Regions from separate parts of the Lelliottia jeotgali genome, predicted to be linked through region 3. Evidence: predicted binding sites of a transcription regulator. Region 3 holds the regulator's gene; each other region holds the start of a gene.
What was found. The regulator Fur, encoded in region 3, represses iron uptake genes when iron is present. The targets are predictions, from matches to a motif close to ATAATAATGAGAACNACTATCAA.

Region 1: fhuE (ferric-rhodotorulic acid/ferric-coprogen receptor FhuE) is a predicted target of Fur. The motif match lies at 895-917, and genes of this name have one in related genera.
Region 2: sodA (superoxide dismutase [Mn]) is a predicted target of Fur. The motif match lies at 1,240-1,262, and genes of this name have one in related genera.

The regions. Positions count from the first base shown of each region.
Region 1 is NZ_JAENMQ010000004.1:155,205-157,476, reverse strand. It holds gene fhuE (ferric-rhodotorulic acid/ferric-coprogen receptor FhuE) at 1-857, opposite strand, end outside; gene JBO43_RS11525 (MFS transporter) at 1,122-2,272, shown strand, end outside.
Region 2 is NZ_JAENMQ010000016.1:58,997-61,268, reverse strand. It holds gene rhaR (HTH-type transcriptional activator RhaR) at 1-11, shown strand, start outside; gene rhaT (L-rhamnose/proton symporter RhaT) at 12-1,046, opposite strand; gene sodA (superoxide dismutase [Mn]) at 1,336-1,956, shown strand; gene yiiM (6-hydroxyaminopurine reductase) at 2,031-2,272, shown strand, end outside.
Region 3 is NZ_JAENMQ010000004.1:4,003-6,274, forward strand. It holds gene fldA (flavodoxin FldA) at 1-486, shown strand, start outside; gene fur (ferric iron uptake transcriptional regulator) at 782-1,228, shown strand; gene chiQ (ChiQ/YbfN family lipoprotein) at 1,335-1,664, opposite strand; gene chiP (chitoporin ChiP) at 1,710-2,272, opposite strand, start outside.

The DNA of each region.
Region 1 (2,272 bases), 150 kb from region 3:
TAATGGGTACGCGAACCGTTGCTGTACAGGCTCGGCAAGCCGCCCCAGGTTGGATTGGCGGTGTTGGTTTGCTGATAATCCCAGCCGAGCGAAAGGGTGGTGTTGTCCGTCAGATCCGCATCCATCACGCCATAAAGGAATTTTTTGCGCTTACCGTAGCGATCCAGCCAGCTGTCCTGATCCTGATATCCGGCGATCACGCGCCCGCGCAGGCTGCCGTCAGAGTTGAGCGGGGCAGACAGGTCGGCGACGTAGCGCTGTTTATTCCAGCTGCCGTAGCTGGCGCTGACGTTGCCGGTGACGGTCTTGCTGTCGGCACGTTTACGCACCATATTCACCGACGCCCCCGGATCGCCCGCGCCGGTCATCAGGCCTGCCGCGCCGCGCACCACTTCGATACGATCGTAAATCGCCGTGTCTTCCGTGGCATCACCGAAGTTCCACGCGTCACCCATTGATGTCGGGATGTCGTCGTAAGAGAAGTTGGTGATTTCAAACCCGCGCGAGAAGTAGTTCGAACGCTCGCTGTCAATTTGCTGGGACGACACGCCGGTGGCGTTGGTCAACACCTCGTCGATATTTTGCAGATCCTGATCTTTCATTCGCTGCTGCGTCACCACGCTTACCGACTGCGGAATATCGCGCGGAGCCAGCAGCATTTTGGTCCCCGCACGCGTCGTTTTGACCGCGTAATCCTGTTGTTCAGATGCGGCGGTACTGGCATCCCCGTAAACCACCATCTCCTGTTCGCTTTTGTTCTCTGCCGCCAGCGCCGGGTGAACAACGGTCTGGATCGCCAGCGCAATAAGTGAAACCGTGAACGGTTTCGTTAATTCCCTGCCATTAAAAGAGGTCATTTTTCCTGTCCGGAAGTGTTGTTGTGTAGTTATTTAAATGAGAATCGGAATCATAAGTATTTAATGAATTAAGAGCAGGCTAATTTATCGGGTAAATGTAACGAGATGTGTGATCGTGGAGAAAGCGTGGCGAAGGACATGAAAATTTAGATCGTGACCGCTCTCGCAGTTCTGTTTTGATCAGCAGGATCTTTGTTTTGTAATCGATTACTTTTTGTTTGATGTGTTTTGTAATCGATTACTTTTTTACAGGTGAGGCTTATCATGGTGTCAACAACTGAAAGTGGTGGAAAGGCGATAGCGCAGCACCGGCTGCTGGTTCCGCGGCTGTCGCTGATGATGTTTTTACAGTTTTTTATCTGGGGTAGCTGGTCGGTCACGCTTGGGCTGGTGATGACCCAGCACAACATGTCGCTGCTCATTGGTGATGCGTTTTCCGCAGGTCCGATTGCGTCCATTCTGTCGCCGTTTGTGCTCGGGATGCTGGTAGACCGCTTCTTTCCTTCGCAAAAGGTGATGGCGGTAATGCACCTGGCCGGCGCGGCGATATTGTGGTTCGTGCCTGGCGCACTGATCGCTGAAAACGGCGCTCTGCTGATTGGCCTGCTGTTTGGCTACACGCTCTGCTACATGCCGACGCTGGCGCTAACCAACAACATCGCGTTTCACAGCCTGGCGAACGTCGATAAAACCTTCCCGGTGGTGCGCGTCTTTGGCACCATCGGCTGGATTGTGGCCGGGATTTTCATTGGCGTAACGGGTGTTTCAGCCAGCGTAACGATTTTCCAGGTCGCAGCCGTCAGTTCTGTTCTGCTGGCCGCCTATAGCCTGACGCTGCCGCACACGCCAGCCCCAGCTAAAGGGTTGCCGGTTGCCGTGCGCGATCTGTTCTGCGCGGATGCCTTTGCGCTGCTCAAAACCCGCCACTTCTTTATCTTCTCCTTGTGCGCGATGCTGATCTCCGTGCCGCTCGGCACGTATTACGCCTACACCGCGTCATATCTGGCTGATGCAGGGATTCAGGATGTCAGCACCGCCATGTCGTTCGGGCAGATGTCTGAGATCGTCTTTATGCTGGTGATCCCGCTGCTGTTCCGCCGCCTCGGCGTCAAATACATGCTGCTGATTGGCATGTTGGCGTGGTTTGTGCGCTATGCGTTTTTTGCGCTCGGTGTGAGTGAAGAGGGGCGTTTCTTGCTGTATCTCGGCATTCTGCTCCACGGTGTGTGCTACGACTTCTTCTTTGTTGTCGGCTTTATCTATACCGACCGCGTGGCGGGTGAAAAGGTGAAAGGCCAGGCGCAGAGCATGATCGTAATGTTCACCTACGGCATCGGCATGCTGCTCGGCTCGCAAATTTCCGGCGCGTTGTACAAACGCCTGGTAGCGGGGCAGGACGTACCGCAGGCGTGGGT
Region 2 (2,272 bases), on a different contig from region 3:
AAGCAGCGTGATTAATTTGCCATGCCAAGTCCGACAATGTTGGCCGCAATAATAATCACTACGCAACCCAGACTCAGCACGCTCACCGGACGCCGTCCGGCGTTGTTCCACTCTTTCAGCACCAGCCCGACAATCCCGCCGCACAGCACGTAGAAGCTCATGTGCAGCATCCAGCTCATATAGTCATACTGCGGTGGAATGCTGGCGTGGCCCCAGGCGTAGAAGAAGAACTGCAAATACCACATCAGGCCGCCGAGTGCCGACAGCAGCACGTTGGTGATGATCAGGTTTTTTGCCAGCGAGAAGTCGGCTTTTACCGACAGATTCTTCACTTTTGCCAGACGAATGAAGCAGAAGCCGAGGTTAACCAGCGCACCGCCTCCCATGATGACTACGTAGCTTGGCAACGCGACGTACAGCGGGTCCACGCCAAGCGCAGCGGCAGCTTCATGCATCGGTTTGGCGGCGTTCATCGCAAATGACATCCCGGCGGAGAAAATACCGCACATTACCGCCAGGATCAGACCTTTCTTCAGATTGAACTCTTCCGCGCGAATCCCCATTTTGCGCTCTTTCAACTGACCTGCGCGGGTGACAATCCCCACGCCGACCACCGCCACCAGCACGCCCAGCAGCGTCATCTGGCCGCCTTTGGTGTTGATCAGCACGTCGAAATTACCGTTCAGGATTGGCGTCATCAGGGTGCCGACAATCAGGGTGATGCCAATCGCAATCCCGATGCCCATCGACATGCCGAGATAGCGCATGGTCAGGCCATAGTTGATATTGCCGATGCCCCACATCGCGCCGAACAGAAACACCGGCAGCAGCGTCGAGGCGCTAAAGGAGGAGAAATATCCCCAGAAATCGGGCAACAGCATGGCACTGATAGTCCACGGCAGGATCAGCCAGGAAACCGTACCGCCGACAGACCACATGGTTTCCCATGACCAATGTTTGACCTTTTTAAACGGGGCATAGAAACAGGCTGCACTGGCTGCGCCTATCAAATGCCAGAAAATACCCATCGTAATCGCATGATTCATTTTTACATCCTCATCGTTTTTATAGGCCGGTGGCTTCCCTCCGACTCCGATGAGTTTAAAAATTAAGCGGCGAGCGAACCTTCAGAAGGTTGCCGTACTTTTCTTGTCTATGGCAATCAGCGCGTTAACCGCGTGAGCAGACTCACAAATTCGCGTTTGCAGCAAAATGAATAACCTTATAAAAACTACGGCATTGATAATCATTTTCAATATCATTTAATTAACTATAATGAACCAACTGCTTACGCGGCATTAACAGCTGTGCCGCCCGACAATAATGGAGAGGATTATGAGTTATACACTGCCATCCCTGCCGTATGCCTATGACGCACTGGAACCGCATTTCGACAAGCAGACGATGGAAATCCATCACACTAAACATCACCAGACTTATGTGAACAACGCGAACGCAGCGCTGGAAAGCCTGCCAGAATTCGCCAGCCTGTCTGCTGAAGAGCTGATCACCAAACTGGATCAACTGCCGGCTGACAAGAAAACCGTTCTGCGTAACAACGCGGGCGGTCACGCTAACCACAGCCTGTTCTGGAAAGGCCTGAAAACCGGCACTACCCTGCAGGGCGATCTGAAAGCCGCTATCGAGCGCGATTTCGGTTCCGTGGACAACTTCAAAGCAGAATTCGAAAAAGCGGCAGCGACCCGTTTCGGTTCTGGCTGGGCTTGGCTGGTACTGAAAGGTGACAAACTGGCTGTGGTTTCTACCGCGAACCAGGATTCCCCGCTGATGGGTGAAGCAATCTCTGGTGCGTCTGGCTTCCCAATCGTGGGTCTGGACGTGTGGGAACACGCTTACTACCTGAAGTTCCAGAACCGTCGCCCGGACTACATCAAAGCCTTCTGGGATGTCGTCAACTGGGACGAAGCAGCCGCGCGTTTCGCTGCTAAAAAATAAGGTTGCACTAGCGCCTGCGAGAAGCGAGTCTGATGACTCGCTTTTTTTGTATCTGCAGAAAGGAGCCACGATACATGCAGCATCCGGTGAATGTGTTTACAGGCAAGATCAGGGACTACGACGGCAGCCGGCCGAGCGCGATTGCTAAAGTGCAGGTCGACGGCGAACTGACTCTGACCGAGCTCGGGCTGGCGGGGGATGAGCAGGCCGAGAAAAAAATCCACGGCGGGCCGGAGCGCGCGCTGTGCCATTATCCGCGTGAGCACTACTCGCACTGGGCGCGGGAATTCCCCGAGCAGGCAGAGCTTTTTGTTGC
Region 3 (2,272 bases):
GAAAACATCGCAAAAAACATTCAAAAACAGCTTGGTAAAGACGTTGCCGACGTGCATGACATTGCTAAGAGCAGCAAGGAAGATCTCGAAGGCTACGATATTCTGCTGCTCGGCATTCCGACCTGGTACTACGGCGAAGCGCAGTGTGACTGGGATGATTTCTTCCCGACGCTGGAAGAAGTCGATTTCAACGGCAAGCTCGTGGCCCTGTTTGGCTGCGGCGACCAGGAAGACTACGCGGAATACTTCTGTGATGCGCTGGGGACTATTCGCGACATCATTGAACCACGCGGTGCCGCGATCGTCGGCCACTGGCCAACGGCGGGCTATCATTTCGAAGCCTCTAAAGGCCTGGCGGACGACGATCACTTTGTCGGACTGGCGATTGACGAAGACCGTCAGCCAGAATTGACCGCAGAGCGCGTCGACAAGTGGGTAAAACAGATCCGCGAAGAACTGCACCTCGACGATATTCTGAACGCCTGATCAAATCTGTGAGGCATGGCGATTTACGCCATGCCTCATTGATAGATAATTCCAATCAAAATAATTGCTACAAATTTTTAACTTTTGTGTTCATACCTGTACAATGTCCCAGGGTTACAGTGGATGCCATCGAACAAGTTTGTTGGTGATACCACGTTTTTATAAGCATACTTTGCTTGAGACTTGCAGTTTTCATTTAGGCATGGCAGTTCTATAATGAGACGCATTATCCCAACTGCATTTTCTTTCATTTCCTCTAAAGAAGTGAACCGTTTAGCAACAGGACAGATTCCGCATGACTGACAACAATACCGCATTAAAGAAGGCTGGCCTGAAAGTGACGCTTCCTCGTTTAAAAATCCTGGAAGTTCTGCAAGGACCGGACAACCATCACGTCAGTGCGGAAGACTTATACAAACGTCTGATCGACATGGGCGAAGAGATTGGACTGGCGACCGTATACCGCGTTCTGAACCAGTTTGATGACGCCGGAATTGTCACCCGCCACAATTTTGAAGGCGGTAAATCCGTTTTCGAACTGACGCAGCAGCATCACCACGATCACCTGATTTGCCTCGACTGCGGCAAGGTGATTGAGTTTAGCGATGACTCTATCGAAGCACGTCAGCGTGAAATCGCCACTCGTCATGGCATCCGTCTGACCAACCATAGCCTGTATCTGTATGGTCACTGTGCTGAAGGCGATTGCCGCGAAAACGAGCACGCTCACGATACAAAATAATCGTGTTTTCATACTCTGAGCCAACCTGACGGTTGGCTTTTTTTTGCCTGAAATAAATGCAAAAACGCCCGGCGAGCTTTCGCTGCCGGGCGTTAATCAACGCGAATTACTGCGCGTTATTGTTGCGAATCTCCTGCCAGAGCTGACCGCAATCGGCTTTCACCGCTTCGCCATTACCCGTCTTACGCGCCTGGATACAGGCCTGGTAATCCATCACGCGGACGTTTTCCTGCGTGGCGAACTGCTCATGTGCCTTTTCTTTCTTCAGTACCGTCAACACGCTCTGACAGGCCTGGATTTTTTCCGGCGAGCCTTCAGCGGTATTGATACAGGTGCTGTAAGCCTCTTTGAGACGAGAATCTTCTTTCGGGGCCTGAGGCTGAGCGCACGCAGCCAGTCCTGATGCCAGTACTGCGACAATGACTAATTTCTTCAACATGTCGGTCTCCATTCCGGCGGGAATGTCCCGCCGGACAGTTCATCAGAAGATGGTAAATGGCGCGATAACCATGAATTTCACGTCACGCTCATCCTGGAAGATGTTGCCGTAACCGCCTGCATAGCTTGGAATGTCGGAATGGTTGTCATACTGCGTGAAGTGCAGTTTGAACATAGTGCCTTTAGCGCGACCGTCCTGCAGGGTGTACATCGCATCGAGACTGTAAGAAGACTCTTTCAGACGATAGTTAGGATCGTAGTAAGCGTCTGGCGTCGCCATGTCACCCGGCTTCGCATCCCATGCGTAAGCGTAGGAAGCACCCACTGCCCAGCCCGGAAGATTCCAGTTTTTCAGGTCATACATCGCACCGAAGAAGAGTGCTTTTTCGCCGTCGGCGTTGAAGTCAGAGCGGTTATCCCACCAGATATCCAGACGACCGTTGGACGATGCATAGGTTGGCGTCATACGCTGAAGGAAGTAGCCCTGCTGCCCTTCGGCTTTGACGTAAGTCCCTTCGAGGCGTAAATCCACCTGCCCGATTTTGTAGCCAAAAGTCAGCGCCTGCAGCCATGCGGTGCCGTCATACAGATCGTTCACGCTGCCAT